DNA from 3 places in the Streptomyces sp. NPDC057939 genome. Region 1 is predicted to be linked to each of the others. Evidence: riboswitches for the same ligand, from Rfam matches in the RefSeq annotation. Region 1 holds a riboswitch; each other region holds the start of a gene.
The links. Region 1 has a riboswitch for cyclic di-AMP ahead of ACFVS6_RS10135 (peptidoglycan DD-metalloendopeptidase family protein). Riboswitches for the same ligand answer to the same signal wherever they lie in the genome.

Region 1 (9,840 bases):
TGGCCCAAGCCGTCGGCGCCGTGCTGGAGTCCGGCGCCCCCATGGTGTCCATCGCGGGCGGCGAGCCCCTGATGCACCCGCAGATCCACGAGATCGTCCGGCAGCTGGTGGCCAAGCGGAAGTACGTCTTCCTCTGCACCAACGCGATGCTGCTCCGCAAGAAGATCGAGAAGTTCACCCCGTCCCCCTATTTCGCCTTCGCCGTCCACATCGACGGGCTGCGCGAACGGCACGACGAATCGGTGGCCAAGGAAGGCGTCTTCGACGAGGCGGTCGCGGCCATCAAGGAGGCGAAGCGGCGCGGTTTCCGGGTGACGACCAACTCCACCTTCTTCAACACCGACACCCCCCAGACCATCATCGAGGTCCTGAACTACCTCAATGACGACCTCCGGGTCGACGAGATGATGATCTCGCCCGCCTACGCCTACGAAAAGGCCCCTGACCAGGAACACTTCCTGGGCGTCGAACAGACCCGCGAACTCTTCAAGAAGGCCTTCGCGGGCGGGAACCGGCGGCGCTGGCGGCTCAACCACTCGCCGCTCTTCCTCGATTTCCTGGAGGGCAAGGCGGATTTCTCCTGCACCGCCTGGGCCATTCCGAATTACTCCCTCTTCGGCTGGCAGCGCCCCTGCTACCTGATGAGCGACGGCTACGTGCCCACGTACCGCGAGCTGATCGAGGACACCGACTGGAACAAGTACGGCCGCGGCAAGGACCCGCGCTGCGCGAACTGCATGGCGCACTGCGGCTACGAGCCCACCGCCGTCCTCGCCACCATGGGCTCCCTCAAGGAATCCCTGCGAGCGGCCAGGGAGACCATCGGCGGCAACCGGGCCACCTCGTCATGACCGCCGGCCAGGGGGGCGGCCGGGGCTTCGACCTGGCCGCCCTGCTCGCCGAGCGCGGGGACGAACGCTACGAGCTCCACTCCCGCCACCTGAACCACCAACTGCCCCGGATGCTGCACACCATCGGCTTCGACAAGGTCTACGTACGGGCCGAGGGCGCCCACTTCTGGGACGCCGAGGGCAACGACCACCTCGACATGCTGGCCGGCTTCGGGGTCATGGGCCTGGGCCGGCACCACCCCGTCGTCCGCAAGGCCCTGCACGACGTCCTGGACGCCCAGCTCGCCGACCTGACCCGCTTCGACTGCCAGCCGCTACCGGGCCTGCTCGCCGAGAAACTGCTCTCCCACAGCCCCCACCTGGACCGGGTCTTCTTCGGCAACAGCGGCACCGAGGCGGTGGAGACGGCCCTGAAGTTCGCCCGGTACGCCACCGGCCGGCCCAGGATCCTCTACTGCGACCACGCCTTCCACGGGCTCACCACCGGCTCGCTGTCGGTCAACGGCGAAGCCGGCTTCCGGGACGGCTTCGCACCGCTGCTCCCCGACACGCGGATCGCGCTCGGCGACCTGGACGCCCTGGAACGCGAACTACGGCGGGGCGACGTCGCCGCCTTCGTCGTGGAGCCGATCCAGGGCAAGGGCGTGCTCGCCGCGCCCCCCGGATTCCTGCGCGCGGCGCAGGAACTCCTCCACCGGCACAAGGCCCTGCTCATCGCCGACGAGGTGCAGACCGGCCTCGGACGCACCGGCGATTTCTACGCGTACCAGCACGAACCCGGCGTGGAACCGGATCTGGTGTGCGTGGCGAAGGCCCTGTCGGGCGGCTACGTCCCCGTCGGCGCGACCCTGGGCAAGGACTGGATCTTCCAGCGCGTCTACTCGTCCATGGACCGCGTCCTCGTCCACTCGGCGAGCTTCGGCTCCAACGCGCAGGCGATGGCCGCCGGCCTGGCGGTGCTGAGCGTCATGGAGGACGAGGAGGTGACCGCCAACGCCCGCGCCATGGGCGACCTGCTGCGCGGCCGGCTCGCCGCGCTCGTGGACGAGTACGAGCTGCTGCACGAGGTGCGGGGGCGCGGGCTGATGATCGGGATCGAGTTCGGCCGGCCGTCCTCGTTGGGCCTGCGCAGCCGCTGGGCGATGCTCCAGGCCGCCCGCAAGGGCCTGTTCGCCCAGATGGTCGTGGTGCCGCTGCTGCTCAAGCACCGGATCCTCACCCAGGTCTCCGGGGACCACCTGGAGGTCATCAAGCTCATCCCGCCGCTGATCGTCGACGAACGGGACGTGGACCGCTTCGTCGGGGCCTTCCGCGAGGTCATGGACGAGGCGCACGGCGGGGGATCGCTCATGTGGGACTTCGGTCGGACGCTGGTGAAGCAGGCCGTCGGCAACCGCTGACGGCCTGCCGGCCGGGGACCCCGGCCGCTACGGTTCCAGCAGCCGGTCCCGCAGCCGGACCAGGGTCTCGGGCGCGAGTCCGAGACCCTCGGCGAGGTACCGGTCCACCTCGCCCCACTCCTCCTCGATGGTCGCGTACGCCGCTTCCAGGTAGGCGGCGCGGGCCTCGAAGAGCGGCGCCAGCAGCTCCGCCGCCTCGGCCGGACGGGGCTCGACCGCCTCCGTGCCGCGACGCATCCGGTAGCGGCGGTGCGGGGCGTTCGACTCCAGGTAGTCCGCCACGATGGCGTCCCGTTCGACGCCGAGCGCGAGCAGCGTGACGGCGATCGACAGACCGGCCCGGTCCTTGCCCGCGGCGCAGTGCATCAGCGCGGGGACGCTGTCCTCGGCCAGCGCGTGCACGACCCGGCTGTGTTCGGTGGTCCGGGTGCGGATCATCGTGCGGTACGAGGTGGTCATGCGCTCGGCCGCCCGGCCCTCCCCGAGGGCGGTGCGCAGCTGGGCCAGGTCGCCCTCGCGGACCATCTTCCAGAACTCCTTCCCGGCGGCCGGGTCGGACAACGGGATGTTCACGTAGCGCACGCCGGGCAGTTCCACGTCCGGCCCCTCCAGGGCGTGGTCGGCGCGGTTGCGGAAGTCGAAGACCGTGTGCAGGCCGAGCGAGACGAGGAACTCTGTTCCGGTTTCGGTCGCATGCGCCAGATGTCCGCTTCGGAACAGTCGTCCGGACCTGACCCTCCGTCCGTCGACGGTCGGCAGGCCGCCCACGTCACGGAAATTGCGCACTCCCGTCAGCTCCGGTTCCGGTTCGGGCAGCGCCGGAAGGGGTGGGGGTATCCGCTGGGTCACGTGTGGTCCTCCGCATCGTCCTGAGGTGTCCGAATTACGCCGGTTGGGAGCAACTTGCCACGGGGAGAAGCGAGATCGCGCCAGGCTCCGTGAGCCAGATCATACGGTGACCGTCCGTGCCCGCTCGCGAAATCAGAATTCCCACGCCAGGGCGGTTGTTGATGGTCCGGAATGGACACAGGGTGACCGGAATTCCATCGCTCCCCCATACCTGTGATTGCGTCAGGGAATGTGTGGCTTGTTGCCCGTGTACCGACTCGATTACCTTCACGACCGATCCGGGTGGACAGCCTAATCCTGCCGCCGCCCGGGAACCGCACCCGACTATCGACGCGCGCGGCAGGAGCGGGGGAACCAGGTAGGCCGCCGGACCGGAGCTTTCTCCGGGACGGCTAGGGGTGAAGCCGCACGCGTCCTCGACGCGGTCGGCCGGACATCTCCAGTCCGAACCCGACAGCTCACCTCGCAGGCGACGGAGAGGAATTCGCCATGCCCGGTAAGGGTAAGCACCGCCGCCCGAAGTCCAGTTCCATATCCCGCGGTCTCACCGTGGCCGGCACCGGCGGCGCCGCCCTCGCGCTGCCGCTGATCGGAGCCACCGGAGCCCAGGCCGCCACCCCCGCGGCGACCCCCGCCACCGCACCCGCGCAGGCACCGCAGGCCCCGGCGGCTCCCCGGGCCGCCGCCGTCACGCCCACCGCGACGCCCACGGCGCCCGCCGCGGTCTACACGGTGGTGTCCGGCGACTACCTCTCGAAGATCGCCGCCGAGCGGAACCTCACCGGCGGCTGGGAGCAGCTCTACGCCGACAACCGGGACGCCGTCGGCAACGACCCCTCCCTGATCCACCCCGGCCTCAAGCTGACCCTCGGCGCCCCCGGCGCGGCGGCCGAGCCGGCCCCCGCCAAGAAGCAGTCGGCGGCCGGCGCGTCCACCCCGGACTCCGCCCCCAAGTCGGACTCCGGCGCCCGCTCCGACCGCTCCGAGCGGTCCTCCAGCCGCCCTGAGGCGTCCGGCGAGCGTTCCTCCGCCCCGACCGCCGCGCCCAGGAAGGCCGCGCCCGCGCAGAAGCCCGCCGGCTCCGGCCAGGCCGCGCCCTCCACCCCGTCGAGCCCCTCCAAGGCCGGCGGATTCGTGGCCCCGGTCGCCGGCGGAGTCTCCACCGCGTACCGCATGGGCGGCAGCATGTGGTCTTCCGGTTACCACACCGGCGTCGACTTCATGGCGAGCACCGGAACCACCGTCAAGGCCGTCGGCGCGGGCACCGTGGTCTCCGCCGGATGGGGCGGCTCGTACGGCAACGAGGTCGTCATCAAGCACGCGGACGGCAAGTACTCCCAGTACGCGCACCTCTCCTCGCTGTCCGTCTCGGCCGGCCAGAGCGTCACCGGCGGCCAGCGCGTGGGCCTCTCCGGCGCGACCGGGAACGTGACCGGCCCGCACCTCCACTTCGAGATCCGCACGGGTCCGTCCTACGGCTCGGACATCGACCCGCTGGCCTACCTCCGCTCCAAGGGCGCCAGCCTCTGACGGCACCCGCCGTCGGACACGGACACGCGTGAGGCCGGGACCCGAGGGGGGTCCCGGCCTCACGTGTACTTATTCCTTATCCCCCGCGTGGTACAGATCACGGTCCGTCAACCCCTCATTACGTTGGCGTAGGTTGGTTGCGACGGTGAAGGATGTGTTCCCGTGGCAGCGACGACGACGACACTCAAGACCATCGGCTCGTACGCGGCGATCGGGGACAGCTTCACCGAAGGCGTGGGAGACCCGGGACCCGGGGATTCCTATCTCGGCTGGGCGGACCGCCTCGCCGTGCTCCTCGCCGATCAGCGCGACGAACATGACTTCCGGTACGCGAATCTGGCCGTGCGGGGGAAGCTCCTCGACCAGATCGTGGCCGAACAGGTCCCGAGGGCCCGGGCCCTCGCACCGGACCTGGTGACCTTCTGCGCGGGCGGGAACGACATCATCCGCCCCGGCAGCGACCCGGACGACGTGGCGGAACGTTTCGAGGCGGCCGTGGCCGACCTCACGGGCGCCGTGGGCCTCGTGATGATCACCACCGGCTTCGACACCCGGGGCGTACCGGTCCTGAAGCACCTCCGGGGCAAGGTCGCCACGTACAGCGCGCACGTGCGCTCCATCGCCGACCGGTACGACTGCCCGGTGCTCGACCTCTGGTCGCTGCGCTCGGTGCAGGACCGGCGGGCCTGGGACGGCGACCGGCTGCACCTCTCGCCCGAGGGCCACACCCGCGTCGCGCTCCGTGCCGCGCAGGTGCTGGGCTACGGGATCCCGGCCGATCCCGACCAGCCGTGGCCGCCCACGCCGCCGCGCGGATCGGTGGACGTGACCCGCGACAACATCCAGTGGGCCCGGGAGCACCTCGTGCCGTGGATCGGACGCCGGCTGCGGGGCGAGTCCTCCGGCGACCACGTCGCGGCGAAGCGCCCCGACCTGCTGCCCCTGTAGGGCACGCGGGAGCCGGACGAGCACCCGTTCCGCCCGGCGGGTTCCCGCCGGGCGGAATCCTCACGGGCCGGTACGCGTTGGGAAGGGCGTGCATGTACTAGCGTGCCACCTCGAACCGCACCCTCTTGAGGAGGCGCCTTGACCGGCTCCCTTCCCCTGCGTCCCAGGCTGCGCGCCCTGCGCTCCGAAGCCTTCGGGGCGGACCCCTCCGGCGCGCGGCTGGAGCGGATCCAGCGCTCGCCGAACTTCGCGGACGGCGTGTTCCAGAACCCGGTGAAGGGCAGGACCAGGCCCTCCGGGTCGATGACCGAGTTCGCCCGGGTCTACTTCCACAAGGAACAGCGGGTCCGCCGCAGCCCCGCCGCACCGATCCCGGTCCATCCGACCACCCTGGCCGACCTGGCGAAGCCGCCGGTCAGCGGCCTGCGGGTGACCTGGATGGGCCATTCCAGCGTGCTCGTGGAGATCGACGGACGCCGGGTCCTCTTCGACCCCGTCTGGGGAGAGCGGTGCTCTCCCTACCCCTTCGCCGGGCCCAAGCGGCTGCACCCGGTGCCGGTGCCGCTCGCCTCCCTGGGCGAGGTCGACGTCGTGGTGATCTCCCACGACCACTACGACCACCTCGACCTGCCCACGATCAAGGCGCGGGCCGGTACGGACACGGTCTTCGCCGTCCCCCTCGGCGTCGGCGCGCACCTGGAACGCTGGGGCGTACCGGCCTCACGGCTGCGCGAGCTGGACTGGAACGAGTCCACCGAGGTCGCCGGCCTCACCCTCACGGCCACCCCGGCACAGCACTTCTGCGGCCGCGGCCTGCGCAACCAGCAGTTCACCCTGTGGGCCTCCTGGGTCGTCGCGGGCGAGGAGCACCGGGTGTTCCACAGCGGGGACACCGGCTACTTCCCGGGCTTCAAGGACATCGGCGCCGCCCACGGCCCCTTCGACGCGACGATGATCCAGATCGGCGCCTACTCGGAGTACTGGCCGAAGAACCACGAGGACCGCACCCCGGACCCGGGCCCGTGGCCCGACATCCACATGACACCCGACGAGGGCATCCGGGCCCAGCTCGACCTCCAGGGCGGCAAGGCGCACGGCGTGCTCCTGCCGATCCACTGGGGCACCTTCAACCTCGCCCCGCACCCGTGGTCCGACCCGGCGGAACGCACCATGATCGCGGCCCGCAACGTGGGCCAGGCCGTGGCCATGCCCAAGCCCGGCGAGCCCTTCGAGCCCGCCGGCAGGATCCCCGGCGACCCGTGGTGGCGGCCCATCGCGGCCCCCGGGTTCGAATGGGAGCGGTGGGCGAACTACCGCGACGACCCCGGCCCGCCCGCCGGGCCCGAGGCGGTCGAACCCGACGCCGGACTCGACCTGGTGGGGGAGGCGTGACCGCCCCGCGCGCGTGACGCCCCCGGCGCGGGCAGCTGCCGGACCGCTTCCGGGCGCCCGGGGCCGCCCCGGGCCGAGCGGGCCCGGATGCCACGGCCCGGGCGCGGGCGGCCGGCGCCGCCCGCCCGTGGCCCCCGTACGACGGTGCCCGCCGGATCCCCCGAGGAGGTACGGAGGGGCGGGGGAGCCCGGGCAGCGCGGAACCGCCGCGCGAGTTCGACCGGCGGGGATGGCGGGTCGTGCCCGTGACCTCGACGAAGGACGGCGAACCGGACGCGCCCGGGCGTGCCGTGGCCGCGGACGACGCCATCACCGCGACGCCGCGTTCCGAAGACGTCAGCCGGGGCGAACCCGCTCCCGGGCCGGTGCGGCAGGCCCGCACCCTCGCCGGGGCACCCGCCCGCGGTCGCGTGTCCGTCGGGGACACCGTCCGGGACACCCCGGCCGGTCCCCGGGCCGGCGTCGCCCGCGTGGGCCCGCCGTGCGGCGGCATCCCGCGCGCCGACCCGGAGGAAGTCGGGCGCCCGCGCCGTGTACCGCAACCCCGCGGACCTGTTGGCACGTCTCGACACGAGCCCGTTCGCCGACAGCTCCCGGCGGGGACCCGGGCCGAGCCGCCGACAGGGAGCGTACGCGGCCGAAGGGACGGGCGGCGCGCGCCCCCCCGGGGCCACGGGCGCACGCGCTCCCGGCGCATTCGGGCTGTCGTGCGAGCGCTCCATCGGGAGCGGGAAGCACCCCGGGCAAGTTCCCCAACTGGGCGTCCGGGGTGGGAGCGTGCGGTCTAGCGTGGGTATTCGGTGATCAACACCGGGCCCCGGGAACCGACCGGGGGCCGGGCCCCACGTACCGAGGACGCCGATGTCCGGACTCCGCGCCGCCCGCCACTCCCCGTCGAGACACGCCGTCGGCCCCCGCCGGCAGACACGCCCCCAGCTGATCCGCGCCGCCGTGCTGCCCACCCTCGCCGCCGCGCTCAGCGGCGCCGCGGCGGTGCTCTTCACGCTCCAGCTCGGCGGTGGCGCCGGCGACCGGGACGCCCGGCTGTGGCCGGTGCTCGCGGGCTGCGCCCTGCTCGTCGTCGGGGCCCTGGCCGCCGCGCTGCTCGGGGCCCAGCGCGCCGCGAAGGGCGTACGGGACCGCTGCGAGGCACTGCGGCGCTCCAGCGTCCGAGGCCGCCAGGAGCTGCGCACCGACGCGGAACGCCTGGAACGCGGCGAGACGCCGCCCCGTCCCGTACGGGGCGGCCCGAGCGGGCCGCCCGCGGCGCCGGATCCGGCCGGCGTCGACGAGTTCTGGCTGCTGGCCCAGGAGCTGCGCGGCGCCCGCGAACAGGCCCGGACCACCCTCGTACGGCTCGCCACGCCGGCCGCGCCGACCGACAGCGACCGCAAGGTCGAGGTCTTCGTCAACCTCGCGCGCCGGCTCCAGTCGCTGGTGCACCGCGAGATCGCCCTGCTCGACGGCCTGGAGGACACCGTCGAGGACCCGGACCTGCTGAGGGAGCTCTTCCACGTCGACCACCTCGCCACCCGGATCCGCCGGCACGCCGAGAACCTCGCCGTACTCGGCGGGGCCGCCTCCCGGCGGCAGTGGACCCGGCCGATCGACCTCGGCGAGGTGCTGCGTTCCTCGGTCGCGGAGGTCGAGCAGTACACCCGGGTCAAGGTCGTCCCCCCGGCGGGCGGCACCGTCCGCGGCCACGCCGTCGCCGACGTGGTCCACCTGCTGGCCGAACTCGTCGAGAACGCCACGGTGTTCTCCGCCCCCGACACGGATGTCGTCGTCCGGGCCGAGCGGGTCACCTCCGGGATCGCGGTCGAGGTCGAGGACCGCGGGCTGGGCATGCCCCCCGAGGAGCAGCACCGGATGAACGCCCTGCTGGGCGACCCCGACCAGGTCGGCGTCCGGCACCTGCTGGCCGACGGGCGGATCGGCCTGTTCGTGGTCTCGGCGCTGGCCCGGCGGTACGGGATCGCCGTGGAGCTCAAGTCCAACATCTACGGCGGTGTGCTCGCCGTGCTCGTCCTGCCCCAGGGACTGCTGGGCGCGGAGGCGCCGAACGCCGCCGACCTCGCGGCCGGCTCCCGGGCCACCTCGTGGGGCTCCGGCGCGGGGGGAGTTCCGCCACTGGAGCCCGTACGGGTCACCGTGCCGGGCCCCTGGCAGGGGGAACGCGGGTCGGACGACACCGAGCGGCCCGGAACGCCGGGCCGGCGGGTGCCGGGGGCGGGTGACGGACCGGGACGCGGGCCGGGTCACGTGCCGGGGCCGGGTCACGGGCAGGGCCTCCCGGACCGTGCCGACCAGTTCCTCGGGACCTCGACACCGCCGCCCTTCCCCGCAGCGGCACCCGAGGACCCGCCGCCCGGACCCGCCGCACCCGCGCCCGTACCCGGAGCCCGCGCGGACACGGAGCGGCCGTCCCTGCCCCGACGCAGCGCCCCGCAGCACCTGGTACCCGAACCGCGCGAGGCCCCCGCACCCCGGCCGTCGGCGTGGACGGAGCAGCCCGTGCACGACCCGGGACTGATGGCCGCCTTCCAACGGGGCTTCGGCCTCGCGCAGTCGGAGCCCGCGGAGCGGCAGGCATGAGCCCCGGAACGTCCCCCACCCCCCACCCCGGCAAGGAGCGCATCCCGATGGTCGGCGAAGCGGCGACGAGGACGAGCGGCCTCCCGGACCTCGGCCGGCTGCTCGGCGGCCTGGTGCGACGGGTCCCGTACGCGCGCAGCGCGGTGCTGCTCACCGCGGAAGGGTTGGCCGCCTGCGCGCACGGCCTGGACGCCGACGGCGCCGACCACATGGCCGCCCTGGCCTCCGGCCTGTACTCGCTGGGCCGCAGCGCCGGGTCCCATTTCGCGCAGGGC
Region 2 (9,840 bases), on a different contig from region 1:
TCGCGGTGCTGTTTGTAGGCGGCCTGCTGCTCCCGCCGGCCCCGGGCCACGTCCCGTTCGTACGCCCGCTGCCGGCGTTCCGCCTCGCGCTGCTGGATCAGCTGCGTCCTCTGCTGCTGTCGTTGGGCCTCGGCCCACACCCCGATCAACCCGCTGGACCGACGACTCATCAGCTGTGTTCTCCCCCCACCCGCGTGTACGGGGAAAACACTAGTCGGGGCACGGGGTACGGGGTGCGCCCAATGGCACAGCCCGCGAACCCCGCGCCCCGCGGGTGCTACAACACGCCCCCCGCCAGGGCTTCGACGACGGCGGGCAGCGCCGCTCCCGAGCCGTCACGACGCGGGTCCACGGCGGGCAGCGCGGCCGGGGCGCCGTTCGCCGCGGCGGCCCGTACCGGGGCCCCGCCCGCCCAGGCCAGCACCAGGACGTCCTCGCCCTTCAGGAAGCGCTGGCAGCGCACCCCGCCCGTGGCGCGACCCTTGCGCGGGTACTGGTCGAAGGGGGTGAGCTTGCCGGAGCGCACCGAGTCGTCCAGCGTCCCGTGCGATCCCGCGACCGTGAAGACCACGGCGTCCCGGGCCGGGTCCACGGCCGAGAAGTGGATCACCTTGGCGTTGTCGGCGAGCTTGATGCCCGCCATGCCGCCCGCCGGCCGGCCCTGGGGGCGCACCTGGGCCGCCGGGTAGCGCAGCAGCTGGGCGTCGTCGGTGATGAAGACCAGGTCCTCCTCGCCCGTGCGCAGCTCGACAGCGCCGACGATCCGGTCGCCCTCCTTGAGGGTGATGACCTCCAGCTCGTCCTTGTTCGCCGGATAATCCGGCACGACCCGCTTGACCACGCCCTGTTCGGTGCCCAGGGCCAGTCCCTGGGAGGACTCGTCGAGCGAGGTCAGGCAGATCACGGTCTCGTCGGCCTCCAGCCCGGAGAGGAACTCCGAGACGGGCGCGCCGCCGGCCAGGTTCGGCGCGGCGTGCGTGTCCGGCAGCTGCGGCAGGTCGATCACCGACAGGCGCAGCAGTCGCCCGTACGAGGTCACCGCGCCCACGTCGGCCCGTGCGGTCGCCGCCACCTGGGAGACGATCAGGTCGTGCTTGGCCCGGGCGCCGCCCTCCTCCTCGGGGAGCGGGTCGCCGTTGGCCGTGCGGGCGAGCAGGCCGGTGGAGGACAGCAGCACGCGGCACGGGTCGTCCGCGACCTCCAGCGGCACGGCGGCGATGGCCGTGCCCGCCGACTCCAGCAGCACCGTCCGGCGCTCGGTACCGAACTTCTTCGCCACCGAGGCCAGTTCGGAGGAGACCAGCTTGCGCAGTTCGCCGTCCGAATCCAGGATGCCGGTCAGCTCGTCGATCTCACCGGTGAGGCGGTCGCGCTCGGACTCCAGCTCGATCCGGTCGAAGCGGGTCAGGCGGCGCAGCGGGGTGTCGAGGATGTACTGCGTCTGGATCTCGCTGAGCGAGAAGTGCTCGATCAGCCGTTCCTTGGCCTGCGCGGAGTTGTCGCTCTCGCGGATCAGCCGGATGACCTCGTCGATGTCGATCAGGGCCACCAGCAGGCCCTCGACCAGGTGCAGCCGGTCGCGCCGCTTGGTGCGACGGAACTCGCTGCGCCGGCGGACGACCTCGAAGCGGTGGTCCAGGTAGACCTCCAGCAGCTCCTTGAGGCCCAACGTCAGGGGCTGTCCGTCGACCAGGGCGACGTTGTTGATGCCGAAGGACTCCTCCATCGGCGTCAGCTTGTAGAGCTGCTCCAGCACGGCCTCCGGGTGGAAGCCGTTCTTGATCTCGATGACCAGGCGCAGGCCGTGCGAGCGGTCGGTGAGGTCCTTGACGTCGGCGATGCCCTGGAGCTTCTTCGAGCCGACCAGGTCCTTGATCTTCGCGATGACCTTCTCGGGGCCCACCGTGAAGGGCAGTTCGGTGACGACGAGGCCCTTGCGGCGCGGGGTGACGTCCTCGACCGCGACCGTCGCGCGGATCTTGAACGTGCCGCGACCGTTCTCGTAGGCGTCCTTGATCCCGGAGAGCCCGACGATCCGGCCGCCCGTGGGCAGGTCGGGGCCCGGAACGAAGCGCATCAGCGCCTCCAGGTCCGCCTCCGGGTGACGGATCAGGTGGCGGGCGGCCGCGATGACCTCGCCCAGGTTGTGCGGGGCCATGTTGGTGGCCATGCCGACGGCGATCCCGGAGGCGCCGTTGACGAGCAGGTTCGGGTACGCCGCGGGCAGGGCGACCGGTTCGCGTTCCTGGCCGTCGTAGTTGGCGTTGAAGTCGACGGTGTCCTCGTCGATGGACTCCGTCATGAGTGACGTGGCGTCGGCCATCCGGCACTCGGTGTAACGCATCGCGGCCGGCGGGTCGTCGTTGCCGAGGGAGCCGAAGTTGCCGTGGCCGTCGACCAGCGGCAGGCGCATCGAGAAGGGCTGCGCCATGCGCACGAGCGCGTCGTAGATCGACGCGTCGCCGTGCGGGTGCAACTTGCCCATGACCTCGCCCACGACGCGGGCGCACTTGACGTAGCCGCGGTCGGGGCGCAGGCCCATCTCGTTCATCTGGTAGACGATGCGCCGGTGCACCGGCTTCATGCCGTCCCGGGCGTCCGGCAGGGCACGGGAGTAGATCACCGAGTACGCGTACTCGAGGAAGGAGCCCTGCATTTCGTCGACGACGTCGATGTCGAGGATCTTCTCCTCGAAATCCTCCGGCGGCGGGGTCTTCGTGCTGCGGCGGGCCATCGCTGCGCGGCTCCTTAACCAAGAATCGGGTGTACGGGGTGTACGTGGACGTACGGGTTCCGGCCGGGCGGTCCGGCAGGGGCGACGCGGACCATTGTGGCCCGGGGCGCCGACAATGCCGACTCCGACCCCGGGGGTCCCCCGGACGGAGTCCGCGGGCGGCACCCGGGAACTTCTCCGGGGGCCGACGCGCTTGCATACAGTGGCAGGTCTGACAGAAATCTCTGCATCGCGATCGAAGGGACCACATGCCCATGGGTCACACGGCCACAGCTCAGGCCGGCTCCGGCGGCCTGACAGCGACCGAGCACCGGCTGGCCAACGGCCTGCGCGTGGTGCTGTCCGAGGACCACCTCACCCCGGTCGCCGCCGTCTGCCTCTGGTACGACGTCGGCTCGCGCCACGAAGTCAAGGGGCGGACCGGCCTGGCTCACCTTTTCGAGCACCTGATGTTCCAGGGTTCGGCGAGCGTACCGGGCAACGGACACTTCGAGCTCGTTCAGGGCGCCGGAGGCTCCCTGAACGGGACCACCAGCTTCGAGCGCACCAACTACTTCGAGACGATGCCGGCCCACCAGCTGGAACTCGCGCTGTGGCTGGAGGCGGACCGGATGGGCTCGCTGCTGGCCGCCCTGGACGACGAGTCCATGGAGAACCAGCGCGACGTCGTCAAGAACGAGCGCCGCCAGCGCTACGACAACGTCCCCTACGGGACCGCGTTCGAGAAGCTGACGGCCCTGGCGTACCCCGAGGGCCACCCGTACCACCACACCCCGATCGGCTCGATGGCCGACCTGGACGCCGCGTCCCTGGAGGACGCGCGCGAGTTCTTCCGTACCTATTACGCGCCCAACAACGCCGTGCTGTCGGTGGTCGGCGACATCGACCCCGAGCGCACCCTCGCCTGGGTCGAGAAGTACTTCGGCAGCATTCCGTCGCACGACGGCAAGCAGCCGCCGCGTGACGGCTCGTTGCCCGAGGTCATGGGCGGACAGCTCCGCGAGGAGATCGTCGAGGAGGTCCCGGCGCGCGCGCTGATGGCCGCCTACCGGCTCCCGCACGACGGCACCCGCGAGTGCGACGCCGCCGACGTGGCGCTGACCGTGCTGGGCGGCGGGGAGTCCTCCCGCCTGCACAACCGGCTGGTACGCCGCGACCAGAGCGCCGTCGCCGCCGGCTTCGGCCTGCTGCGCCTGGCCGGCGCGCCCTCGCTGGGCTGGCTGGACGTCAAGACCTCCAGCGGTGTCGAGGTGCCCGCCATCGAGGCCGCCGTCGACGAGGAGCTCGCGCGGTTCGCCGCCGAGGGCCCCACGGCAGAGGAGATGGAGCGCGCCCAGGCGCAGCTGGAGCGCGAATGGCTGGACCGGCTGAGCACGGTGGCCGGCCGGGCCGACGAACTGTGCCGGTTCGCGGTGCTGTTCGGTGACCCGCAGCTGGCGCTGACCGCCGTCAAGCGCGTCCTGGACGTCACCGCCGAGGAGGTGCAGGCCGTGGCCGCGGCCCGACTGCGCCCCGACAACCGGGCGGTCCTGGTCTACGAACCGCTGGCCGTGTCCGACGCCGACGACGACGTGACCGACGAGAACGAAGGGGCGGAGCAGTGAGCGACACCGCAGCCGTCACGATGACCTTCCACCCGCAGCCGCAGCCCGGCGCCGCCACCCCGTGGGCCTTCCCGGCCCCCGAGCGCGGCGCGCTGCCCAACGGGCTGACCGTGCTGCGCTGCCACCGCCCCGGCCAGCAGGTGGTCGCGGTCGAGGTCAACCTCGTGGCCCCGCTGGACGCGGAGCCCGAGGGCCTCGACGGGGTGGCCACGATCATGGCCCGCGCCCTGTCGGAGGGCACCGACAAGCATTCCGCGGAGGAGTTCGCCGCCGAGCTGGAGCGCTGCGGCGCCACGCTCGACGCGCACGCCGACCACCCCGGCCTGCGGGTCTCCCTGGAGGTTCCGGCCTCCCGCCTGCAGAAGGCGATGGGCCTGCTCGCCGAGGCGCTGCGCGCGCCCGCCTTCGCCGCGGACGAGATCGACCGGCTGGTGCGCAACCGGCTCGACGAGATCCCGCACGAGCTCGCCAACCCGCAGCGCCGCGCGGCCAAGCAGCTCTCCAAGGAGCTCTTCCCGGCCTCCCTGCGCATGTCCCGGCCGCGCCAGGGCACCGAGGAGACGGTGGCCCGCATCGACTCCGCGGCCGTCCGTGCCTTCTACGAGGCCCACGTGCGCCCCGCCACCGCCACCGCGGTGGTCGTCGGCGACCTGACCGGGATCGACCTGGACGCCGTCCTGGCCGACACCCTGGGCAGTTGGACCGGCAACACGGCCGAGCCCCGCCCGGTGCCCCCGGTGACGGCCGACGACACGGGCCGGGTGGTCATCGTCGACCGGCCCGGCGCGGTCCAGACGCAGTTGCTCATCGGCCGGATCGGCGCGGACCGCCACGACCTCGTGTGGGCCCCGCAGGTGCTCGGTACGTACTGCCTCGGCGGCACGCTCACCTCGCGCCTGGACAAGGTGCTGCGCGAGGAGAAGGGGTACACGTACGGCGTGCGCGCCTTCGGCCAGGTCCTGCGTTCCACCGCCGACGGCAAGGGCGCCTCGATGCTCGCCATCAGCGGCTCGGTGGACACCCCGAACACCGGCCCGGCGTTGGAGGACCTCTGGAAGGTGCTGCGCACCCTCGCGGAGGGCGGACTGACCGACGCCGAGCGGGATGTGGCGGTGCAGAACCTGGTGGGCGTGGCCCCGCTGAAGTTCGAGACGGCGTCCTCCGTGGCGGGCACGCTGGCCGACCAGGTCGAGCAGGAGCTGCCGGACGACTACCAGGCGCGGTTGTACGCGCGGCTGGCGGAAACCGGTACGGCGGAGGCGACTTCGGCGGTCGTGCGCGCCTTCCCGGTGGACCGTCTGGTGACGGTGCTCGTGGGCGACGCGGCTCAGATCGAGGAGCCCGTACGGGCACTGGGAATCGGCGCCGTAACGGTCGTCACCAACTGACCGGTGGTTGACCGGGGATCGAGCGGCGGGAGACCGCCGCTCCACCGGTAACCGACCGTTTCCCGAGGGGCTCTGATGGATTATCCGTCAGAGCCCCTTTTGTCCGTTTAGTGGTTTGGTTGCTCGTATGCGGTGTGGCGTACGCAACAAAAGCGCTCGTGTGTTTGGCGATCCACTGATGATCCGCCTAGCGTCGGCCCTGCTGTTCGTCAGTTGTGCCCGCCGCATCCGCGGCACCGAACAGTGATCGCCGAGTCCCCGTCAGGCGCGAGCCTGGGGAGCCGGGGACCCACAGTCCCTGGGGTGAATCGGACCGCCTCGCAAGAGGAGGTCCGTAGGAGACCTTCCTGCTCCGAACCCGTCAGCTAACCCGGTAGGCGAGAGGGAAGGAAAGGATCACCCCCTTCATGGCGTTTGGCAGTCGTCCCACCGGCTCCGGCAAGCACCGCGGCTCCAGCCGTCTGAGCCGCAAGACCGCCGGCTACGCCGGTATAGCCGCCCTCGCCACCACGGGCGTGGTCGGCACCATCGCGGCCCCGGCCTTCGCGGCGGACAACTCGGGCCCCTCCATGGAGGACACCGGCCAGAACCCGGTCGTCGTCGCCAACGACCTCCAGGGCGACATCGTGGCCCAGGCCGACCTGCAGCAGCGCGCCGCCGACGCCGTCACCGCCCAGGCCCAGGCCGAGGCCGACGCCAAGCAGCGTGCCGCCGAGGCCAAGCGCGTCGCCGAGGCCGCCGAGGCCAAGGCGAAGTCCGAGCGGGAGACCGCCGAGCGCGTCGCCCGCGAGGAGGAGCGCAAGCGCCTCAACACCTACGTCTCGCCCATCGCGGGTTCCTACGTCAGCACCTCCTACGGTGCGGGCGGCGCCATGTGGTCCTCCGGCAGCCACACGGGCATCGACTTCCACGCCTCCCTCGGCACCTCGGTCCGCGCGGTCGGCGCCGGCACGGTCGTCGAGGCCGGCTGGGGCGGCGCGTACGGCAACAACGTGATCATCAAGCACAGCGACGGCACCTACACGCAGTACGGCCACATGGACTCGCTGAGCGTCTCCGCCGGCCAGCAGGTCGCCCCGGGCCAGCAGATCGGCCTCGCCGGCACCACCGGCAACTCCAGCGGCGTGCACCTGCACTTCGAGGCGCGCACCAGTGCCCAGTACGGCTCGGACATCAACCCGCTGGCGTACCTGCGCTCGCACGGTGTGAACCTCTGACCCGAGCGGCACCGCACCACCGGTCTTCACGGACGACCCCGGCTCACCGAGCCGGGGTCGTCCGCGTTTTCGGCGCCCAGGGCCGCGCCCGTGTCCCCGCCCCGCGTTCCCGGCCGGGTTCCCTCCCCGGATCCGTGGAATGTTTCGGATTTCCGGCCGTCCTCGGAAATATTCGCGTGTTGCAATAGAGTCGCGACACGGTCACGATTCCGGCGACGGCGCCGGCAACCGAATTCAAGCGGAGGTCCGGTCTTGCGTATTCCCGCGCACGCGGTGTGCACAGCGATCCGCGACGATATCGTCTCCGGCTTCTTCGGGCCGGGCGGCCGACTCACCGAGGAGGTCCTCGCCCGCCGCTACGGGGTCTCCCGCGTCCCGGTCCGCGAGGCGCTGCGCACCCTGGAGTCCGAGGGGTTCGTCACCACGCGCCGCCACGCGGGCGCCTGCGTGGCCGAGCCCACCGAACAGGAGGCGGCCGACCTCCTGGAGCTACGGATGCTCCTGGAGCCCCTGGCGGCCTCCAGGGCGGCCCACAGGCGCACGGAGGGCCACTTGAAGGTGCTGCGCGGGCTGGTCCGGCTCGGGCAGGAGCGGGCCCGCAGGGGTCAGGGGGAGGACCTGCGCGACCTCGGGGCCTGGTTCCACGAGACGCTGGCCCAGGCGTCCGGTAGTCCGGGCCTGATCGCGCTGCTGACCCAGACCCGGCGCAAGATCGCCTGGATGTACGCGGTGGAGGCCCCCGTACGCCCCGCCGAGTCCTGGGCCGAGCACGGCGGCATCGTGGACGCGGTGGCGCGCGGGGACGCCGATCGGGCCCGGGCGTTGACCGCGCAGCACGCGGCGCGCGCGACCGAGGCGCACCGGCCGCGGGTGAGGACTCCGCAACCTGCCGTAAACATGTCGAGCGCCCGGCATTAACACGCGCCGTATACAAAGGTGGCCGGACATTCGCACGTCGCGAGGGCCGGTCCGGGGTGTCGTCCTTTCATTCCGTGTTTTCCGCGTTCTTCGCGGCGCCCGCTATTTCCGGGCATCGAATTTCCGCCGGAAATTGGGCGTGAGGTCGGGTGTCGCAATTCCGTGGAGCCGCGGTACGGTGCGGCCATCGAACCGCGCAGCCGAAAAACGGAAGAGCCGCAGTCCCCGGGATCGCCGGGGGCTGCGGCTCCGCCGCTCGTGAGGGGTAACCGGACCCGAAGGGTCAGACGGTCTCCGGGAGCTCCTCGAGGCCCTCGGCGACCAGCTTCGCGAGGCGGTCCAGGGCGGCGTCCGCGCCCTCGGCCTCGGAAGCGAGAACGATCTCCTCGCCGCCCTGGGCGCCCAGGCCCAGGACCGCCAGCATGGAAGCGGCGTTGACGGGGTCGCCGCCCGCCTTCGCGATGGTCACCGGGACGCCGGAAGCGGTCGTCGCCCGGACGAAGATCGAGGCGGGACGAGCGTGCAGGCCCTCGGCCCAGCCGACGTTGACGCGGCGCTCTGCCATGGTGATGCCCTTCAGGTTCTTACGGTTGTCTAGACCAGTCTCTCACGGCACCCCGAATGCTCGGACCGACCTTCGGCCCTGATCCACCGCCGTTCGACCCTCCCCAGCTTGCACCGGTTCGCCCCGGACTGCCGCGTTCGGCGCGCGCTCGCGTCCAGGCCGGTCCGCACCGCCCGTCCGCCCCTTAGGGTGACCCCATGACGACCGTGTCGGACCACTCGTACCCGGCCCACTGGGAAGCGGACGTCGTGCTGCGCGACGGCGGCACCGCCCGCATCCGCCCCATCACCACCGAGGACGCGGGACGGCTCACCAGCTTCTACGAACAGGTCTCCGACGAGTCGAAGTACTACCGCTTCTTCGCGCCCTACCCGCGCCTGTCCGCCCGCGACGTGCACCGCTTCACGCACCACGACTACGTGGACCGCGTCGGCCTCGCGGCGACCATCGGCGGGGAGTTCATCGGCACGGTCCGCTTCGACCGGATCGGCCCGGACGGCCGGCCCGCCTCCGCCCCGGCCGACGAGGCCGAGGTCGCCTTCCTCGTCCAGGACGCCCACCAGGGCCGCGGCGTCGCCTCCGCGCTCCTGGAACACATCGGCGCCGTGGCCCGGGAGCGGGGCATCCGCCGGTTCGCCGCCGAAGTGCTGCCCGCCAACAACAAGATGATCAAAGTGTTCACGGACGTCGGCTACCAGCAGAAGCGCAGCTTCGAGGACGGCTCCGTCCACCTCACCCTCGACCTCGAACCCACCGCCGAGTCCCTCGCGGTGCAGCGCGCCCGCGAACAGCGCGCCGAGGCCCGCTCGGTCCAGCGACTGCTCGCCCCCGGCTCCGTCGCCGTCATCGGCGTCAGCCGTTCGGGCTCGGGAGTCGGCGCGGCGGCCCTGCGCAACCTGCGCGACGGCGGCTTCCACGGGCACCTCTACGCCGTCAACGAGGCCCGCGGCCCCGGCATCGAGGGGGACCTGCTGGACGGCGTACGGGCCTACCGCACCGTCGCGGACATCGGCGCCCCCGTGGACCTCGCCGTGATCGCCGTGCCCGCCGACCGGGTCCCCGACGCCGTCGCGGGCTGTGGCGAACACGGGGTGCAGGGCCTGGTCGTGCTCTCCGCAGGCTACGGCGAGAGCGGCCCGGCCGGCCTGGCCCGCCAGCGCGAACTCGTCCGGCAGGTGCGCTCGTACGGGATGCGGCTGATCGGCCCCAACGCCTTCGGGGTGATCAACACCGCCCCCGAGGTCGAACTGAACGCCTCGCTGGCCCCCGGACCCGCCGCCGCCCGCGGCCGCATCGGCCTGTTCACCCAGTCGGGCGCCATCGGCATCGCCCTGCTGTCCGGACTGCTCCGGCGCGGCGGAGGCCTGTCGTCCTTCATCTCCGCCGGGAACCGGGCCGACGTCTCCGGCAACGA
Region 3 (9,840 bases), on a different contig from region 1:
TCGGGCTCGGGGAGGGCCCCGGCTTCTTCGCCGTCGCGGCCTTCACCGGGTCGCCCTGGTCCCCCATCGCCACGAGGGCCAAGACCAGGAGCATGTCGGCGAACAACCAGCCGGCGAGCGTCAACGGGTTGAACCGCGGCCGGCGCGGCCTCGTCATCGGGTGTCCGCCCGGGTCCGGTCCGCGGCCCGCTCGTGGTGACCGTCCTCGGTCTTCGCCAGGTTCACGGCGGGCACGTGATCGGCCCGCGCGGTGGCCGCGCCCGGCAGGACCGGACCGGGAACCGCGTCGACCGGTGCCGGGGGCGGGGGCGCCGGGGCCGGGGCCGCTGCGGCGAAGTCGGCGGCCGCCCGGGACACGGCCTCGGCGAGCTCCGCGAAGCGTTCGGCGGCCCGGCGCAGCGCGTCCGTCTGCCCGTCCAGCCCGAGGACCGCCCGCTGCGAGAGCGCCACCGCCTCGGCGGTGCTCTCCGTGACCTCGCCGAGGCGGGCGAGGACCCGGGCCGAGACGTCCGCGGCGACCTCGGTCCCGGTGGTGAACGACCGCTGCGCGGCCGCGAGTACGGTCACCGAGTCCTCGACCCGTTCCCCGGCGGCGCCCAGGGCGTCCCGCACCTCGCCGTTGACCGAGCGCACGTCCTCCAGTGCCCGGCGCACCATGACTCCGCTGTCGCTCACCGCGGACTCCAGGAGGGCGCCGTTGCGCTCCATCGGTTCGGTGAGCGACTCGACGGCCTTGCTCACCTCGGCGCCGTTCGCCGTCACCGCCGTTTCGACCCGGCCGACGGCGCGCTCCAGCGGGAGCACCGCGGCGTCGACGGAGGCGAGTCGGTTGCCGGCGCTCTCGACGGCGTCGGAGACGGCGGTGACGGCCGTGCTCAGCTGGCGGTGGGCGCGGACGGCCTTGTCGCCGAGCTTGCCCAGGGTGGTGGCCGCCGCGGTGAGTTCGGCGACGAACCGCTGCGGGGAGGCCAGCCGCTGCTCGTTGAGCAGCAGTTGGGCCCGGGTCAGTACGGGGACCAGCCGGGACAGGAGGTCGTCGGCGGTGCGGCGGGCGTCGTCGGCGCGGCGTTCCGTACGGGTGCGGCGAATCCCGTGGAGGGCCGCGAGGAGGACCAGCAGGACGATCACGAAGGTGGCGGAGCCGGCGACGTGCCCGAAGGTGGCCCAGGAGCCGAGTCGGCCCTCGAAGCCCGACTGCCAGAGCTGGAGGAAGGGCCGGCCGGCGGCGGCCGGGTCCGCGCCGATGAGGGCCTCGTAGGCGCTGGTGGCCCGGGAGAGGCCGAGCCAGGTGAGCAGCAGGGGTAAGAACACCAGGCAGCCGATGCCCACCTCCAGGTGGGCCCACGCCCGGTGTTCTGGTTCCTCGGCCAGGGCGGCCCGGACGCTCTCCTCCCGGGCGAAGGCCTGGAGGAGGTCGAGTTCGGTCCAGGGTTCGAGGTCCCCGTCGCCGAGGCCCCGGAGGGCGTCGGCCAGTGATCTCAGCTCGTCCCGCCGGGAGCCCAGTCCCGGGTGTGCGGCGAGGTCGTCGAGCTGTGCGGCGACCGCGGGCGCCGTCGCCAGTGCCCCAACGGGCATTTCCACCCCCATGGAAGATGCGGGGCGGCAGCCGTACGTCCGCACGACCGTACGAAGGCGGCGGCCCATCCCCCTGCCCGCCCGGGCGACGACCCGGAGCGGCGCGCTCGGATCATAGCCCAGCCCGACGATCCGTCATATGATCCTCCATCATCTGATCGGGGGAAGAAATGGGATCAGCCGACCGCCCCCGCGGAGTGATCAGGCTCCGCGGCGAAGAGGGCACCGCGCCCGTACTGACGCGGGCGGCACCGCAGGCGCGGATCCGGGGGCGGGGCACCCTGCACGCGAACCTGAACTGGCTGCCCGCGGCCGGCGCGGACGTGAACCTGTGCGCCTTCGCGCAGTTCCACGACGGGCGGACGACGGTCGTACAGGCGCTGGGCGGGGACTTCGGCTCGCTCACCGAGTGGCCCCACGTCGCCCTCGACCACGACGACCGGACCGGCGAGTCCTCGGACGGGGAGACCCTGCGGGTGAACCTGGCGCACCGGGATCTGTTCGCGCGCCTGCTGTTCTTCGTCTACATCTACGAGGGCTCCGCCGACTTCCGTCGGCTGGGGGCCGCCGTGAACGTCACCGCCCCGGCCGGTCCGGGCTGCCGGATCGTGCTGGACGACTCACCGGCCGGGGCGACGGGCGCCACGATCGCGACCGCCGTCCCGGACGGCGACGCCCTGACGGTCCGACGCGAGGTGAACTGGTACACCCCGACGGGCGATCTGAACGTCCACGAACTGATCGACCGGCAGTACGGCTTCGGCCTGGACTGGACCCGCGCCACGAAACCCCCGCTGGACCGCCGCCCCTGACCCCCGGGGCGGGCCCCGGGGACCGTCGGGCGGGGGGGGCGGCGCCGTCGGGAGCGCGGGGCTCAGGCCAGGGACCAGGCGATGCCGTCGAGGATGTCGTGTTCCGAGACCACGACCTCGCGCGCTCCGGTGCGCTCCATGATCGCGAGGAGGACCAGGGCGCCCGCTCCGATGACGTCGACCCGGCCGGGGTGCATCACGGGGATCGCCGAGCGTTCCGCGTGGGTGGAGCCCAGCATCCGCTCCGTGATCCCGCGGACCTGCTCGTAGGGGATCCGCGAGTGGTGGATCGCCGCGGAGTCGTACGCGTCGAGACCGAGGGCGATGGCGGCGACCGTGGTCACCGAGCCGGCCAGGCCGACGAGGGTGCGGGCCCCGCCGAGCGGGACCGTGGCGGCCGCCAGGTCGAGCGCGGCCTCGATGTCGGCCCGTACGGCGGCGATCTGCGCCTCGGTGGGCGGGTCGGTGATCCGACCGTCCACCATGAGGTGCCGCTCGGTCATCCGGACGCAGCCGACGTCGACGGAACGGGCCGCCCGCACGTGTTCCTCGCCGACGACGAACTCGGTGGAACCCCCGCCGATGTCCACGACCAGGAAGGGTCGCTCCAGCTCACCCGCGCCGGCGAGGTCCTTGGTGGCGCCGGTGAAGGAGAACTCCGCCTCCTGGTCCCCGGAGATCACCTCGGGTTCGACGCCGAGGATGTCGAGGACGCCGCGTACGAAGTCGTCCCGGTTCTCGGCGTCCCGCGAGGCCGAGGTGGCCACGAAGCGGACCCGCTCGGCACCGAGGTCCTTGATCACCGCGGCGTACTCGCGGCAGGCGGCGAAGGTGCGCTCCAGCGCGTCCGGGGCGAGCCGGCCGGTGCGGTCCACGCCCTGGCCGAGCCGGACGATGGTCATGCGGCGGTCCAGCTCGGTCATCACGCCCGTGTCGGGGTCGCAGTCCGCGACGAGCAGGCGGATGGAGTTGGTGCCGCAGTCGATGCCCGCGACCCGCGTCACAGGGACCCCTCGGCCTTCTCCGCGGCGTTCTCCTCGGTCTTCTTCTCCCCGCAGGGGGTGACGCAGGCGCCCTTGGCCCACCATTCGGGCAGCATCGCCAGGGCCTCGTCGCCGAACGGGTTCACGCCGGGGCCCGCGGCCAGGGAGTGGCCGACGAGCACGTGCAGGCACTTGACCCGGTCGGGCATGCCGCCGGCGCTCGGGAAGCCCTGGAGCACGTCGATGGCGTCGCGGCGCCGGATGTAGTCCTCGTGCGCGGCCCGGTAGGCGGCGGCGAGCTCCGGGTCCTCGGCGAGCCGGGCCTGCATCTCCTTCATCACGCCGTTGGCCTCCAGCGTGCCGATCGCGGAGGCCGCGCGCGGGCACGTCAGGTAGTACAGCGTCGGGAAGGGGGTGCCGTCGGGGAGCCGGGGGGCGGTCTCGACGACGTCCGGCTGCCCGCAGGGGCAGCGGTGCGCGATGGCGCGCAGTCCGCGCGGGGGACGGCCGAGCTGCTGCTCGAACGCCTCGATGTCCGCGTCGGTCGGCTCGGTCCGGTCGGTCTGGGGCGGGGGCGTCTGCATGCCTGGAGGAAGTCTCTTCGGTGTCGTGGGTGGTGGGTGCGGGACGGACGGGTACGCGTTCAGTCGCCGGGGCGGTCGGCCTTGTCGACCCCGTCCCAGACGTTGGAGTACCAGGGACGGTCGGAACCGGCCTCCCCGCCGCGGTGGCGCTCCGAGGCCTCGGCCCCGGGGTCGTTCATGATGTAGCCGGTCTCGCCCGGACGCAGGAAGTGCAGGTGCTTGCGCGCCTGCTGCTCCGCGTAGGCCGGGTCCTGCCAGCGGGCCTTCTCGTCACGGAGCTGTTCGAGGCGCTTGTACGCGTCGACCGCCGCCCGTTGCTGGTCCGCGATCTCCGAGCGCTGGGAAACGTACTGGCGCATCGGGTACGCGAGGGCGACGACCAGGGTACAGAGGACGAGGACGAGCAGTGCGGCCCGGCCGGTGAGCCGGCTGCGGCGGACCTGGCGCCGCGACTGCGAGCGGTAGACGTGCGCGGCGGTCCGTTCACCGAGCTGCTTGAGCCTGGTCGCCGTCGAGAAGGTGGAGAACCGGTCCCGGTTCCCGGCCATGGTCCCGCCTCCCCTGAATGCGCGCTACGCAATACGTCCCCGCACACGGTACGGGACCGAGTGCGGGGACGTACGGAGGCCGGCGCCGCGAGGCGCTGATTGGCCCTTAGCCCTTGAAGCGCGGGAAGGCGGAGCGGCCCGCGTACACGGCGGCGTCGTCGAGGATCTCCTCGATGCGCAGCAGCTGGTTGTACTTGGCGACGCGGTCCGAGCGGGCCGGGGCGCCGGTCTTGATCTGGCCGCAGTTCACGGCGACCGCGAGGTCGGCGATGGTGACGTCCTCGGTCTCGCCGGAGCGGTGCGACATCATGCACTTGAAGCCGTTGCGCTGGGCCATCTCGACGGCGTCGAGGGTCTCGGTCAGCGAACCGATCTGGTTCACCTTCACGAGCAGGGCGTTCGCGGAGCCCTCCTCGATGCCGCGGGCCAGGCGCTCCGGGTTGGTGACGAAGAGGTCGTCGCCGACGATCTGGACCTTGGTGCCCAGCTTGTCGGTGAGGGTCTTCCAGCCGGCCCAGTCGTCCTCGTACAGCGGGTCCTCGATGGAGACCATCGGGTACGCGGAGACGAGCTCCTCGTAGTACTCGGTCATCTCGGCGGCCGAGCGGGACTGGCCCTCGAACTCGTACTTGCCGTCCTTGTAGAACTCGGACGCGGCGACGTCGAGCGCGAGCGCGATGTCCTTGCCCGGGACGTAGCCGGCCTGCTTGATGGCCTCGACGATGAGGTCGAGCGCGGCGCGGTTGGACTCCAGGTTCGGGGCGAAGCCGCCCTCGTCACCGAGGCCGGTGGAGAGGCCCTTGGTGTGGAGGACCTTCTTGAGGGTGTGGTAGACCTCGGCACCCCAGCGCAGCGCCTCGGAGAAGGACTCCGCGCCGATCGGGGCGATCATGAACTCCTGGATGTCCACGTTGGAGTCGGCGTGCGACCCACCGTTGAGGATGTTCATCATCGGAACGGGCAGCAGGTGCGCGTTCGGGCCGCCGAGGTAGCGGAAGAGCGGCAGGTCCGAGGCCTCGGACGCGGCGTGCGCGACGGCGAGGGACACGCCGAGGATGGCGTTGGCGCCGAGGGAGCCCTTGTTCTCGGTGGCGTCCAGGTCGAACATGGCCTGGTCGATCAGGCGCTGCTCGGTGGCGTCGTAGCCGACGAGCTCCGGGCCGATCTGCTCGATGACGGCGAGGACGGCCTTCTCGACACCCTTGCCGAAGTAACGGTTGGGGTCACCGTCACGCAGCTCGATGGCCTCGAATGCACCGGTGGAGGCGCCGGACGGAACTGCAGCACGGCCGGTGCTGCCATCGTCGAGGCCCACCTCGACCTCGACCGTGGGGTTGCCTCGGGAGTCCAGGATTTCCCGGGCTACGACGACGTCGATGGACGGCACGAGCATCTCCTTCTGGGATGTGACGCTGGGTGTGCGGTGGCGTGTCAGGCCGTGGGATGGCCTTGCCGCCTAGAGCCTAACCGGCTCCGGGCACTGGGCCCGCCGACCGCCCGGGTCCTGGGACGAAATAGGGGCTGAATGCCCCTCTTCCAGGACATAGGTCTCTTGAAGATTCGGTTTCCGGACCGCCGGGAGCGGGCCGGAACGGTCCCGGAACATGCCGCCGCCCGGCGCGTGGGGGGATACGCGCCGGGCGGTGGGCATGCTGCGGAGACCGCGGGTGATGCGGTGTTATGCCGGAATTCAGCTGAGCTTCAGCTTCTGACCCGGGAAGATCAGGTCGGCGTCCTTGACGGTGTCCTTGTTCAGCTGGAAGAGCTTCTCCCAGCCGCCCTTGACGCCGTTCGCCTGGGCGATGGTGCCCAGGGTGTCGCCGGCCTTGACCACGTAGGAACCGTTGCCGGTGGCCGGGGCCTCGGTCTTGGGGGCCTGCGGCTTGATGGCCGGGGTCTCGACGCGCTCGGAGCGCGAGACGGGGACCTCGGTGCGCTTCGGCTCGGCCTTCGGCGTGCTCGGCTTGGCGGGCGTGGCCGGCTTCGCGGGCTTCGCCGGGGCGGGCTTGGCCGGCTTCGTCTCGGGCTTCGGCTTGGCGGGCGTGGTGGTCGAGCCGCCGCCGTTGTACGCGGAGTTGGACAGGCCCTTGCCGCAGTGCGGCCAGGCGCCCTTGCCCTGGCCCTTGAGGACCTTCTCGGCGATGGCTATCTGCTGGGACTTGCTGGCCTGGTTGGCCGTCGCGGCGTACGCCTTGCCGCCGTACCCGGCCCAGGTGGAGGCCGAGAACTGCAGGCCGCCGTAGTAGCCGTTGCCGGTGTTGATGGCCCAGTTGCCACCGGACTCGCACTGCGCGACCTTGTCCCACTCGGAGACGGTCGCGGCGCTCGCGGTACCGGCGGCCATCAGCGGAGCCGCGACGGCGACACCGGCGACACCGGCGAGCGTGACGATACGGACGGCCTTGGAGCCGCGACGGTGCTTGCCCTTGCCGGAAAGCAGCATGGATTTCTCCTCACCGACGCCTTCGAGGTGAGCTGTCGGGTTCGGGCGGATGAGTTGCCCGGTCACGTGTCGAGCACGTGGCTTAACCCCAAGCCGGTACGCAGCCGTCTCTCAACGGCCTTTCCCGGCGCCTACCTTGGTTCCCCCGCTCCTGCCTTCGGCGCTTGCGCGACGACTGTTCCCCCCGTCCGCCGGCAGGATTCGGCGATGCGGTCGAAGGAGCCCGCGGTGGCGAGCGACTCAGAAGGTAGACAGGTCTCCCCCTGATGTTCAACGCGCGACATCAGGGAGAAACCGGCCTACTTGCCATCCTCAAAAGTACGTTTACGCAGGTGAGGGGCGGGTTTGTGGAAGTTCCGGAATGAGACACGCCAGTTGATCGGAAGAGACGCATGTCTCATTTGCCGATAACGGACATTCAGCTCTTTCCGGATGGTCGAACTGCCCCTATTCCTTGGTTAGATCCAGGTTCTGACCCGGCTTGATGAGGTCGGCGTCCTTCCCGATGAGCTGCTCGTTGGCCGCGTACAGCTCGTTCCAACCACCCTTGAGGCCCTTGGCGTCGGCGATCGCGGTGAGGCTGTCGCCGGCCTTCACGGTGTACGAGGGCTTCGACGCGGCGTCAGAAGCGCCCGGCGCCTCGTCGGCCGCCGGACCGCGGTGCTTGCCCGCTCCGTCGACCACACCGGCGGGCACGGCCGTGGGCGTGGCACCCGGGAGGGGCGGGGTCACGGGGGCCGTCGGGTCCACCGGGGTGGTGGGGGTGCCCGGGACGGTCGGGGTGCCCGGGGCCGTCGGGTCCGCCGGAGTGGTGGGCGCCGTGGTGGGCGGGGTCGTGGTGGGCGGCACGGTCGTCGGCGGGACCGTCGGGTCCGTGGACGGGGCCGGGGAGACGGGGTCGGGCATGACGGGCAGTCCGCTGGTGGGGCCCAGCGGGTAGTCCGGCAGGCCGGTCGGGCCGGTGGAGGGGCCTTCCTGGCCCGGCTGCGGGGTCGGGGCCCCGAAGTCGACGGCGGGCTCGGAGCCGGTGACGGGCACCGAACCCTCGGGCCGGACGGGGGTGGGCGCGACCGGGCCGGCGGGCCGGGGGTCACCCGGGTCCACCGCGGCGGCCGGGCCCTGCTGGGTCAGACCGGCCGAGGCGGCGCACAGCGGCCACGCCTGGGGGCCCTGCGAGGCCAGCACCTTCTCGCCGACGGCTATCTGCTGGGAGCGGCTGGCGAGGTCCGGGCGCTCCGCGTAGGCGAGTCCGCCCGCGTTCCTCCACTGCTCCTGGGTGAACTGGAGCCCCCCGTACTCACCGCTGCCGTAGTTGGCACTCCAACTGCCGTCGCTCTCGCAGTCGGCCACCTTGTCCCACGTGCTCGTGTCGGCCGCACTGGCGTTCGTGGCGGCGAGCAGGGGCAGGGCGAGTGCGGAGCCGGTGACTCCGGCGGTGACGACCAGGGCGGGTACCTGGCGGGGGCGTCTGTGGCGGCCGTTCCCGGAACGCATGAGGCTGCACCTTTCGCATAACGGCGGGGTAACGGCAGAACCTAGCGGCCTTCGAACGATTGTCACAAGTTCGGTAGGTGACTGACGTGTGATCAGACGGCGTCGGAATGCGTCTCAGTTGTTTCGAGGTGTGAAGCGAACCGGAAGGGTGCGCAGGCCACGCATGATGAGTCCGCCGCGCCAGCGCAGGTCCGCGGGAGGAACGGCAAGTTCCAGATCCGGCAGACGCGTCAGCAAAGTCGCGAGCGCCGTCTGCCCTTCGAGCCGGGCGAGCGGAGCGCCGAGGCAGTAGTGGATCCCGTGGCCGTACCCGAGGTGTTGGTTGTCACCGCGGGACAGGTCCAGGGCGTCCGGATCGGCGAACCGCTCGGGGTCGCGGTCGGCCGCCGCGAGGACCACCAGCACCGGGTCGCCGGCCGCGATCTCCTGCCCGCCCAGGGTCAGCGGCACGGTCGCGAACCGCCAGGTCGCCAGCTCCACCGGGCCGTCGTAGCGCAGGAGTTCCTCGACGCCGGTCTCCAGCAGGCCACTCTCGCCGGCCGCGAGGGAGGCCTGGAGGCGCTCGCGCTGTTCCGGGTTCATGAAGAGGGAGTGGACGCCGTTGCCGATGAGGTTCACGGTCGTCTCGAAGCCGGCGAACAGCAGGATGAACGCCATCGCCGTGGCCTCGGCCTCGGTGAGGTGGTCGCCGTGGTCGCTCGCCCGGATCAGGTCGGAGATGAGGTCATTGCCCAGGTCATCCCTTTTGCGGTGGATGAGTTCCCCGAGATAGGTGCGCATCCGCTTGACCGAGCGGGCGACCCCGCCGCGCGGACCGCCGCCGTGGCGGATCATCATCCCGGCCCAGTCGCGGAAGTCGTCCTGGTCCTCGCGCGGTACGCCGAGCATCTCGCAGATGGCGTAGATGGGGAGCGGGAAGGCGAACTCGTGGATGAGGTCGGCCTCCCCCTTCGCGGCGAAGGCGTCGATCAGGTGGTCGGTGAGCTCCTGCACGCGCGGGGTGAACTCGGCGACGCGGCGCGGGGTGAACGCCTTCGACACCAGCCTGCGCAGTCGGGTGTGGTCCGGCGGGTCGATGTTCAGCAGGTGCGTCATCAGCTCCGCCTTGCGCTCCCCCGGGATGCCGGTCCTGCCCTTGGCGTGCGCGGGTTCGGCGTGGTGCGCCGGGTTCTTGCTGAGGCGCTGGTCGGCGAGCGCCTGCCGGGCGTCGGCGTAGCGGGTCACGAGCCAGGCCTCGACCCCGCTGGGGAGCTTGGTGCGGTGCACCGGGGAGTGCTCGCGCAGCCAGGCGTAGGCGGGGTAGGGGTCGGTCGCGAACTCCCAGTCGAAGAGGGTCGGGCCCTCCGTGGAGGGGGAATCGGCCGGGGTCGCGGAGGTCTGCTCATGCACCCGCAGACCGTA

Region 2: linked by a shared signal. The riboswitch ahead of ACFVS6_RS06740 (M23 family metallopeptidase) and the one ahead of ACFVS6_RS10135 (peptidoglycan DD-metalloendopeptidase family protein) in region 1 are both predicted to bind cyclic di-AMP.
Region 3: linked by a shared signal. The riboswitch ahead of ACFVS6_RS26195 (transglycosylase family protein) and the one ahead of ACFVS6_RS10135 (peptidoglycan DD-metalloendopeptidase family protein) in region 1 are both predicted to bind cyclic di-AMP.

What each region holds. Positions count from the first base shown of each region.
Region 1 is NZ_JBHVPG010000006.1:218,276-228,115, reverse strand. It holds gene hpnH (adenosyl-hopene transferase HpnH) at 1-851, shown strand, start outside; gene ACFVS6_RS10145 (aspartate aminotransferase family protein) at 848-2,251, shown strand; gene ACFVS6_RS10140 (tyrosine-protein phosphatase) at 2,279-3,100, opposite strand; cyclic di-AMP (ydaO/yuaA leader) riboswitch at 3,419-3,585, shown strand; gene ACFVS6_RS10135 (peptidoglycan DD-metalloendopeptidase family protein) at 3,590-4,630, shown strand; gene ACFVS6_RS10130 (SGNH/GDSL hydrolase family protein) at 4,793-5,578, shown strand; gene ACFVS6_RS10125 (MBL fold metallo-hydrolase) at 5,717-6,970, shown strand; gene ACFVS6_RS10120 (sensor histidine kinase) at 7,832-9,565, shown strand; gene ACFVS6_RS10115 (roadblock/LC7 domain-containing protein) at 9,613-9,840, shown strand, end outside.
Region 2 is NZ_JBHVPG010000004.1:133,216-143,055, forward strand. It holds gene ACFVS6_RS06720 (restriction endonuclease) at 1-170, opposite strand, end outside; gene ACFVS6_RS06725 (DNA topoisomerase (ATP-hydrolyzing) subunit A) at 278-2,734, opposite strand; gene ACFVS6_RS06730 (M16 family metallopeptidase) at 2,989-4,338, shown strand; gene ACFVS6_RS06735 (M16 family metallopeptidase) at 4,359-5,726, shown strand; cyclic di-AMP (ydaO/yuaA leader) riboswitch at 5,965-6,121, shown strand; gene ACFVS6_RS06740 (M23 family metallopeptidase) at 6,134-6,943, shown strand; gene ACFVS6_RS06745 (GntR family transcriptional regulator) at 7,196-7,861, shown strand; gene ACFVS6_RS06750 (HPr family phosphocarrier protein) at 8,145-8,426, opposite strand; gene ACFVS6_RS06755 (GNAT family N-acetyltransferase) at 8,624-9,840, shown strand, end outside.
Region 3 is NZ_JBHVPG010000027.1:41,589-51,428, reverse strand. It holds gene ACFVS6_RS26230 (hypothetical protein) at 1-157, opposite strand, end outside; gene ACFVS6_RS26225 (methyl-accepting chemotaxis protein) at 154-1,575, opposite strand; gene ACFVS6_RS26220 (tellurium resistance protein) at 1,746-2,387, shown strand; gene ACFVS6_RS26215 (exopolyphosphatase) at 2,450-3,391, opposite strand; gene ACFVS6_RS26210 (DUF501 domain-containing protein) at 3,388-3,954, opposite strand; gene ACFVS6_RS26205 (septum formation initiator family protein) at 4,014-4,502, opposite strand; gene eno (phosphopyruvate hydratase) at 4,609-5,895, opposite strand; gene ACFVS6_RS26195 (transglycosylase family protein) at 6,193-6,945, opposite strand; cyclic di-AMP (ydaO/yuaA leader) riboswitch at 6,948-7,118, opposite strand; gene ACFVS6_RS26190 (transglycosylase family protein) at 7,393-8,439, opposite strand; gene ACFVS6_RS26185 (cytochrome P450) at 8,554-9,828, opposite strand.